Regions from separate parts of the Cupriavidus sp. 05N39 genome, predicted to be linked through region 1. Evidence: predicted binding sites of a transcription regulator. Region 1 holds the regulator's gene; the other holds the start of a gene.
The links. The regulator HrcA, encoded in region 1, represses chaperone genes, less so after heat shock. The targets are predictions, from matches to a motif close to TTAGCACTCNNNNNNNNNGAGTGCTAA.
Positions count from the first base shown of each region.

Region 2: a site for HrcA is predicted at 2,357-2,383, ahead of groES (co-chaperone GroES). Genes of this name have one in related genera too.

Region 1 covers NZ_JBFTNE010000003.1:18,230-23,805, reverse strand. The annotation lists gene recN (DNA repair protein RecN) at 1-811, opposite strand, end outside; gene AC1DN0_RS01970 (NAD kinase) at 893-1,810, opposite strand; gene hrcA (heat-inducible transcriptional repressor HrcA) at 1,925-2,962, shown strand; gene hemH (ferrochelatase) at 3,075-4,190, shown strand; gene AC1DN0_RS01955 (RNA-binding S4 domain-containing protein) at 4,224-4,619, shown strand; gene AC1DN0_RS01950 (hypothetical protein) at 4,664-4,819, opposite strand; gene grpE (nucleotide exchange factor GrpE) at 5,095-5,576, shown strand, end outside.
Region 2 covers NZ_JBFTNE010000006.1:40,565-44,214, reverse strand. The annotation lists gene AC1DN0_RS04715 (zinc-dependent alcohol dehydrogenase family protein) at 1-573, opposite strand, end outside; gene AC1DN0_RS04710 (YebO family protein) at 963-2,111, shown strand; gene groES (co-chaperone GroES) at 2,476-2,766, shown strand; gene groL (chaperonin GroEL) at 2,807-3,650, shown strand, end outside.

The sequences.
Region 1 (5,576 bases):
CCGGGTCCAGCGCCGCCAGCACGTCGCCCAGGCCGGGATCGACGCCCGCCAGCTGGCGCAGGCGCTGTACCACGCTGTTGAGTGCCGACAGTACCGAGCCATCGGCCTCGGACAGCGCTTCCAGCGCGGCGCGGCTGCCCTCGATCAGCCCCGCGGCGTGCGACAGCCGGTTGTATTCGGCCTGGATGTCTTCCCACTCGCCAGGTTGCGGCGCCAGCTTCTCGAGTTCGCCGACCTGCCATTCGAGCCGTTCGCGCTCAAGCTGCATCTCGCGCGAGCGGTGCTCGATGGTTTCGCGCTGGCGCACGCAGGCACGCCACGAGCGCCAGGCCTCGGCTACGGCGCCCGCCTGGGCGGTAAGGCCGGCATGGGCGTCCAGCAGCAGGCGCTGGGCGTCCGGGCGCAGCAGCAACTGGTGGGCATGCTGGCCGTGGATATCGACCAGGCGGTCGCCGATGTCGCGCAACTGGCCCAGCGTGGCGGCGGCGCCATTGATAAAGGCCTTGCTGCGCCCGCCGGCGTCGACGGTCCGGCGCAGCAGCACGGTGCCATCGTCGCCGGTGAGGTCGTGTTCGGCCAACCAGTCATCGAGCCCGGCGGGGGTGGCGAAGGTGGCGCTGATGCTGGTCCGGGCGGCGCCTTCGCGGACCACGCCGGCGTCGGCGCGCTCACCCAGCACCAGGGCCAGCGCATCGATCAGGATCGACTTGCCGGCACCGGTCTCGCCGGTGAAGACGGTGAAGCCCGGGGAGAAGTCGAGGTCGAGCGTATCGACGATGACGAAATCGCGGATGGACAGGCTGCGCAGCATCGTGGGCGACGGGTCGGGGTCAGGGGCGGATTCGGTTTGGGGGCGGCGGATCTGGGCCGGATCGGTCAGGATCGGCGCGGCTCAGAGCCGGTTGTCTTCGCTCGGGTACTCGTGCCAGTGCAGCTTCTTGCGCAGCGTGGCGTAATAGTTGTAGCCGATCGGATGCAGCAGGTTGACGGTCTTGGCCGACCGGCGAACCACAATGCGGTCGCCCGGCAGCAGCGAGGTCAGTGACTGCATGTCGAAGTTGACGCTCGCGTCGCGCGCCGTGGCCACCTCGATCGAGACTTCGGCGTCATGCGGCAGGACGATCGGGCGGTTGGACAGCGCATGCGGGGCAATCGGCACCAGCACCAGCCCCGACAGGGTGGGGTGCAGGATCGGGCCGCCCGCCGACAGCGCATAGGCGGTCGAGCCGGTCGGCGTCGAGACGATCAGGCCGTCCGAACGCTGGTTGTACATGAAGTGGCCGTCCACGGAGACGGCCAGTTCGACCATGCCGGAGATGCCGGAACGGTTGACCACGACGTCATTGAAGGCCAGCGCGGAAAAGATCACGCCGTCGTCGCGTACCACCTGCGACTCCAGCAGCATGCGGGTCTCCGACTCGTAGCGGCCCGCAAGCATGTCGGGCAGCACCGAATGCACGTCTTGCAACGGGATGTCGGTCATGAAGCCGAGGCGCCCGTGGTTCACGCCGATCAGCGGCACCGGGTAGCCGGCCAGCTGGCGCGCCAGGCCCAGCAAGGTACCGTCGCCGCCGAGCACCACCGCCACATCCGCATGCTTGCCGATCTCGTCCGGCGCCAGCGCCGGATAGTCGGTCAGCCCGGTAGCCATCGCGGTTTCGCGCTCGAACACCACATCCTGGCCGTTCCTGAGGATGCAGGCGGCCAGATCCTCCAGCGGGCCCTCGATGCCGGCGGTGGCGTACCTGCCGATCAGGGCGACGGTGCGAAAGGGCGCGCGCGCGGCGCCGGGCGTGGGGAGCGAAGACATGCCGGGATTAGACCATACCGCCGCGACCATTGTCAGCAGATGGGCACCTGCGGCCGGGCCGGAACACGGATGAGCCGCCCGAACGGGGTAAACTTGCGTAAAATCGGGAACATCATGGATGAACGTGCAAAAACGCTTCTCAAAACCCTGATCGAGCGCTATATCGCCGAGGGACAACCCGTGGGCTCACGGACCTTGTCGAAGTACTCCGGGCTCGATCTGTCCCCTGCCACCATCCGCAATGTGATGTCGGATCTGGAGGAAATGGGGTTTATTGCCAGCCCGCATACCTCGGCGGGGCGCATTCCGACGCCGCGGGGTTATCGCTTGTTCGTCGACACCATGCTGACCGCCCAGCCGCTGGATGGCGCGCTCAACCTGGCTGAACTGACCGGCAAGATCCAGGGCCAGTTGCGCGGCCAGCAGCTTGGGCCGCAGCGGATGATCACCTCGGCGGCTCATACCTTGTCCAACCTGTCTCAGTTCGCCGGCGTGGTGATGACCCCGCGCCGCGCCCAGGCGTTCCGCCAGGTGGAATTCATGCGGCTCTCGGACAAGCGCATCCTGCTGATCATCGTCACGCCGGAGGGCGATGTGCAGAACCGCATCATCCAGACCGAACTGCCGTATTCCCCGTCGCAACTGGTCGAGGCGGCCAATTTCATCAACTCGCACTTTGCCGGCATGAGCTTCGACAATGTGCGTGACCACCTGCGCGGCGAACTGCAGGCGCTGCGCATGGATATGTCGCAACTGATGCAGGCCGCGGTGGAGGCGGGCAGCAACGCCATGGCCGAGGAAGAGGACGATCACGTCTTTATCTCGGGCGAGCGCAAGTTGCTCGAAGTGGAGGATCTTTCCTCCAGCATGGAAAAACTGCGCAAGCTGTTCGACGTGTTCGAGCACAAGACCGGCCTGCTCAAGCTGCTCGATGTCTCCAGCCACGCCCAGGGCGTGCAGATCTTCATCGGCGGCGAGAGCAAGCTGGTGCCGCTGGAAGACATGGCGGTCATTACCGCGCCCTACGAAGTCGACGGCCAGATCGTCGGCACGCTCGGGGTGATCGGGCCGACCCGCATGGCCTACGAGCGGGTGATCCCGATCGTCGACATCACCGCGCGCCTGTTGTCCAGCGCGCTCAGCCAGAACTAGTGTCGTCCTGGCCCGGTCTCACAGACTGCCTGTTCCGTTCATCCTGTAAGCTCGGCGAGACCTGGCGGCCGCGCGCCCTGTGCCCGCGCCGCTCCGCCACACCGGAAATTACATGACGTTTACTCCCGAGCCGGCCTATCAGCATGGCCAGGCGCCGCGTACGGCGATCCTGCTGATCAACCTCGGCACACCCGATGCGCCGACGCCTAAAGCGGTCGGCAGCTACCTCAAGCAGTTCCTGTCGGATCCGCGCGTCGTGGAGATTCCCCGCGCCGCATGGCTGCCGATCCTGTATGGCCTCATCCTGCCGCTGCGCTCGCGTGCGTCGGCGATGAAGTACGAATCTATCTGGCTGCGCGAAGCCCATATGACGGGGTCGCCGCTGCTGGTGCACACCGAGCGCCAGGCCCACGCCTTGCAGTTGTTGCTCAACCAGCATGGCCACGAAGTTACCGTGGCGTGCGCCATGCGTTATGGCAACCCCTCGATCGGCTCGGTGCTGGAGGCGCTGCGGCGCCAGGGGACCGAGCGCATCCTGCTGCTGCCCCTGTACCCGCAATATTCAGGCACTACCACCGCGACCGCCTTCGACGAGGCATTTCGTGTGCTCAAGGCGTGGCGAAACCAGCCGGAGCTGCGGCTGGTCAAGCATTTTCACGACCATCCGGCGTACATTGCGGCTTTGCACCAGCAGGTCGGGGCATACTGGGCGCAACACGGCACACCGGATTTCGCGCGTGGCGACAAGCTGATCCTGTCGTTTCACGGGGTGCCGCGCAGGACGCTGGAACTGGGCGATCCCTACCACTGCGAATGCCTGAAGACCGGGCGCCTGCTGGGCGAGGCGCTGGGTTTGCAGCCGGGGCAGTACCAGGTCACGTTCCAGTCGCGCTTCGGCAAGGCGGAGTGGCTGCAGCCCTATACCGCGCCTACCCTGCAAGAGCTAGGCAAGGTCGGTACCGGCCGGGTCGACGTGTTTTGTCCCGGCTTCCCGGCGGACTGCCTCGAAACGCTGGAAGAGATCGCCATGGAAGGGCGGTCCGAGTTCCAGGTGGCTGGCGGCAAGGTATTCCACTACATTCCTTGCCTCAACGATGCGGAAAGCTGGATCGCCGGGCTCGCGGAGATCGGATTGCAGCACCTGCAAGGCTGGCCGCTGCGGATGCCCCATCCGCATGAACTGGAAGCCCGGCGCACGCAAGCCCAGACCCGCGGTGCGGCGGCATGAGCGGCGCGGGAGTTACGGCTTGGAGGTGAAGGTATGAACGTATCTTTTGAGGCCGATGCCCGCCTGCGCATCGACAAATGGCTGTGGTGCGCGCGATTCTTCAAGACGCGCTCGCTGGCAGCCGAGGCGGTGGAGCGGGGCAAGGTCCAGGTCAATGGCCAGGCCTGCAAGAATTCGCGCGAGGTCAAGCCGGGCGACACGGTCGTACTGGAGGCGCACCAGCAACGCTGGGAAGTGGTGGTAAAGGGCGTTGCGGGAGCCCGCGGTCCGGCAACCGTCGCCCAGACACTCTATGCGGAAACCGAGGCCAGCGAGGCGCGCCGGCGCCAAGACGCGGAGAACAGGCGGCTCAACGATGAACCGGCGTCGCGCTTGCAGGGCCGGCCGACCAAGCGCGACCGGCGCCAGATCGATGGCGTCATGGGGTGAGGAGGGCAGCCGCGTGGGCGGTCGCCCGGACTCACCTGGCTGGGTCAGCGAACGTAGGGGATGATGTAGTGCTTGAAAACCGCCTTGCCGCTGCCGTACTCGGTGTCTCGCGGCGTGAACGCGCCGGAAAGGCAGATAAAGGCTGTCATCACCGATAATGCGGCGAGTAGGAAGACCGTCAGAACAGGTAGCTTATGCATGGCTAACCTTTCGAGAGTGGCCCGACGTGTGATGCATCTTCGACCCCGTTATTTTTGTCATTTTTATACGTTTTCATCTTAGGGGGTGCGCTGCTGCAAAGCAATATGGCCCCTATTTCCACACGCCTCTCTTTGTAACCTTGTGTTTCACCGCACCGTCCCGGTGCGCCCTTGAAAAACAGACGCTTGCCACCAACTGCAGGCTACATTTGCCGATTGACCACCCGGCGGCCTGCGACCAGGCAGGCCGCGTCCTTGTATTGATACGGATCGACATGGAAGAACAGAAGCAGACGCCACCCACCACGCCGCCGCTCACGCCCGCCAGCGAGGAGCTGAACACCGCCCCGGCCGGCCAGGCCGAGAACGCCGCTGGCGACGTGGCGGCCCAGTTGGCCGCGCTTGAAGCCAAGGCCAAGGAGCACTACGACATGTTCCTGCGGGCAACTGCCGAGGGCGAGAACATCCGCCGCCGCGCCCAGGACGATGTCACCAAGGCGCATAAATTCGCCATCGAAAGCTTCGCCGATTACCTGCTGCCCGTGATGGACAGCCTGCAGGCCGCGCTGGCCGATGGCTCAGGCGATATCGCCAAGCTGCGCGAAGGGGTCGAATTGACAGCGCGCCAGCTCCTTAGCGCCTTCGAGAAGGGCAAGATCGTCGAACTGAACCCGGTCGGCGAGAAATTCGACCCGCACCGCCACCAGGCCATTTCCATGGTGCCCGCGCCGCAGGAACCCAACACCGTGGTCACGGT
Region 2 (3,650 bases), on a different contig from region 1:
ATAGCTTTCGATGATCTCCCGATGGCGGGCCGATCCGGTGGCATAGACCTGCGCGCCGAGCGCGCGTGCGATCTGTACCGCGATGTGCCCGACGCCGCCCGCACCGCCATGCACCAGCACCTTCTGCCCGGCCTGCACCCGCGCCCGGTCGACCAGGCCTTCCCACGCGGTGATGAACACCAGCGGCAACGCGGCGGCTTCGCGCATCGATAAATTGACGGGCTTGGGCGCCAGCAGGTCGGCATCCACCGCCGCGTACTGCGCGAGCGAGCCTTGCAGGCCGCCCACGCCGCCGGTCATGCCATAGACCTCGTCGCCGGGGGCAAAGGCCGTCACACCCGGTCCGACGGCTTCGACCACGCCAGCCATATCCAGCCCCAGCACGGCCGGCAAGGGGTGGCGGGCGTGCGCCGCATTGCCGGCGCGGATCTTGGTGTCGAGCGGGTTGACGCCGCTGGCGAGGATGCGCACCAGCACTTGGCCGGGGCCGGCCTCCGGCCTGGGCAGCCGGACGGTCGAGAACGGCGAGCCGGCGGCTTCGACGATGAGGGCCAGCATGGAGGCTTGTGACATGGTGAACTCCCGAAAGGAATGTCGTGGGTTGGTGTCACCATTCTTGGTTATGCGCAAATTTTCGTAAATCAACTAATTTGCACATGTTTCATGCGTATCTGCATGACTGTGGGTGCGGCTCGGGGCTGAATCAGGGCGTTGCCGCTCAACCTCACGCCTCGGGGCACAGGCTTGCGTGCGGAGGCAATCATTCGGACTTGCACAGGCATGGCTGACTCATCACCCGCGTACGTCCTGTCATTCTGTTGATCCCAATCAAACTGTCCCGTGTACCGCCTCCTACCGTTACCTTGCGGCGCGTCATTCCCGCGTTGCCTGCGGTGTTTCGGGGGGCGCCGATTCGCATTACAGTATCCAGGGGCGTGAATGGAGCAATGAGTGCAATGAGGATGAGGTTAGCGATTTGGCTCGTAGTGATAGTCGTTCTGTTGCCGGAGGGGGCCGTCGCCGTCGACTTCGGCAGCAAGGGCGGGCCTGAGCCTGCCAACATCGACAAACTGACCGATCTCCTTCGCGAGGATCACTATGATCTGGAGTTGCTGATCAGTTTTGGCACCTCCAAGGGCGGGTCGGCTGGCCATCTCGCCTTGGCGATCCGGGACGATGCGCCTGGCGACGATCTGGTCTACTCGGCCAACTTCTATGCCGACCGTACACGTAAGCACCAGAGCGGCTTCTACACCTCGGATCTGATGGTTGGCATCCCGAAGAAAGAGTACTTGTTCAAGACTGTCTCCTCGATCGCGGAAACGGCCTCGTTTGGCCTGGACTTCGGCGAGATCTACAAGCGCTCGGTCATCGGCGTGCGCGTCCGTGGCATACCGGCCAGCGACAAGGAGGCCTTGGTGGCTTACTTCAGGCGCATCAATGACGACTATCACCAGCGCGCCAGGAATACCGAGTATCACCGCGGCGAGATCAAGTACGACTACATGCGCCTCAACTGCGCCAAAACCGTCGGCGCCGCATTCAAGTTCGGGGCGGGCTACAAGGACCTGGAGGTCACCAGCGCCAAGGTCCTGTCCGGACGGCGGGTGGTGGCGGCCGCCACGGCCAACCTCCCCACCGAGATGGCGATGAAGCTCATCAAGGAGTGGGGCAAGCGCGGGTACGGCATGGACGTGGTGCTGTACAAGAAATACGGCGGCTCGACCTATGTGGATCCGCACGAGGACGAAAAGGTGCCCTTCAAGGACCTGCCCAATCGTTTCCCCTCGGTCCTGTCCATGGATTTCCGCAGGGAGCAAGGCGCCTACGAGGACTTCGACAACCTCTTCGCCATGTATCTCCTCTACAACCTGGGCAAGTACAGCGTACGCGTGAACGAGCAGACGAGGCTGCTTGAGATTGAGAAGGACAAGCGACCAATGGCCTACCCGGAGGCAGCCAGACTTGCCACCCAGAGCGCCAGGTCGGACAGCGAGAATTTCCGCCGCCGCATCCCGTTCAGCCAGAGAGGGACAAGGATCGGGGAAACGCCGGATAACACGCACCTCTACGATTTCACTGACAAGGATGCCAGGACGGCGAAGCCCTAGAGATTAAAGCCACAGTCAGCCAGTCCACATGAAATTCCATGGTTGCCTCCCGGCGGCGCCAGCGCGCGGCTGTGCCGCCATTCCTCATAAGCCTCTGTATTTAAATGAGAATCTTGAAAGCCTGGCTGCGCCTCTGGCTGCGCGGGTTCAAGGTTGAACGAACTTCGGCATGAAGAATTTTGCCGGAGGAAGGGTAAACACGTATCAAGTCGCTGACTTGAAAACGTAAACCCCCGTCCCTATAATTAGCACTCGTCGGGCATGAGTGCTAACAGGCCTCGCCCGGCGCACCAATTCTGCTGGCCGTTAGTGCTGGCGGCCAATTTTGTGAACCTGAAATCACTTTTTGTACCAAGGAGTCCGTATGAATCTGCGTCCTTTGCACGACCGCGTGATCGTCAAGCGTCTGGACAATGAAACCAAGACCGCTTCCGGCATCGTGATTCCCGACAATGCTGCCGAAAAGCCTGATCAAGGTGAAGTGCTGGCCGTGGGCCCCGGCAAGAAAGACGACAAGGGCGCTTCGATCGTCCTCGACGTCAAGGTGGGTGACCGCGTGCTGTTCGGCAAGTATGCCGGCCAAGCCGTGAAGGTGGATGGCCAGGAACTGCTGGTCATGCGCGAAGAAGACATCATGGCTGTGGTGAACAAGTAATCCACGCACCCCATTCGTACCGATTTAGGAGATTCAGAACATGGCAGCTAAAGACGTAGTATTCGGCGACGCCGCCCGTGCCAAGATGGTCGAAGGCGTGAACATTCTCGCCAACGCAGTCAAGGTTACCCTGGGCCCGAAGGGTCGTAACGTTGTGCTGGAGCGCAGCTTCGGCGGCCCGACCGTGACCAAGGACGGCGTGTCCGTGGCCAAGGAAATCGAGCTGAAGGACAAGCTGCAGAACATGGGCGCGCAAATGGTCAAGGAAGTGGCTTCCAAGACCAGCGACAACGCCGGTGACGGTACCACCACCGCAACCGTGCTGGCCCAGTCGATCGTGCGCGAAGGCATGAAGTACGTTGCCGCCGGCATGAACCCGATGGACCTGAAGCGCGGRATCGACAAGGCTGTGGTGAACGCGGTCGAAGAGCTGAAGAAGCTGACCAAGACCACCACCACCAGCAAGGAAATCGCCCAGGTTGGCTCGATCTCCGCCAACAGCGACGAAGTGATCGGCAAGCTGATCGCTGAAGCGATGGACAAGGTCGGCAAGGAAGGCGTGATCACCGTGGAAGACGGCAAGTCGCTGGCCGACGAACTGGAAGTCGTGGAAGGCATGCAGTTCGACCGCGGCTACCTGTCGCCGTACTTCATCAACAACCCGGAAAAGCAAGTTGTCGCCCTGGACAACCCGTTCGTGCTGCTGRWCGACAAGAAGATCTCSAACYTSCGRGACCTGCTGCCGGTGCTGGAGCAAGTGGCCAAGTCGGGCCGCCCGCTGCTGATCATCGCTGAAGACGTCGAAGGCGAAGCCCTGGCGACCCTGGTGGTGAACAACATCCGTGGCATCCTGAAGACCGCCGCTGTCAAGGCTCCGGGCTTCG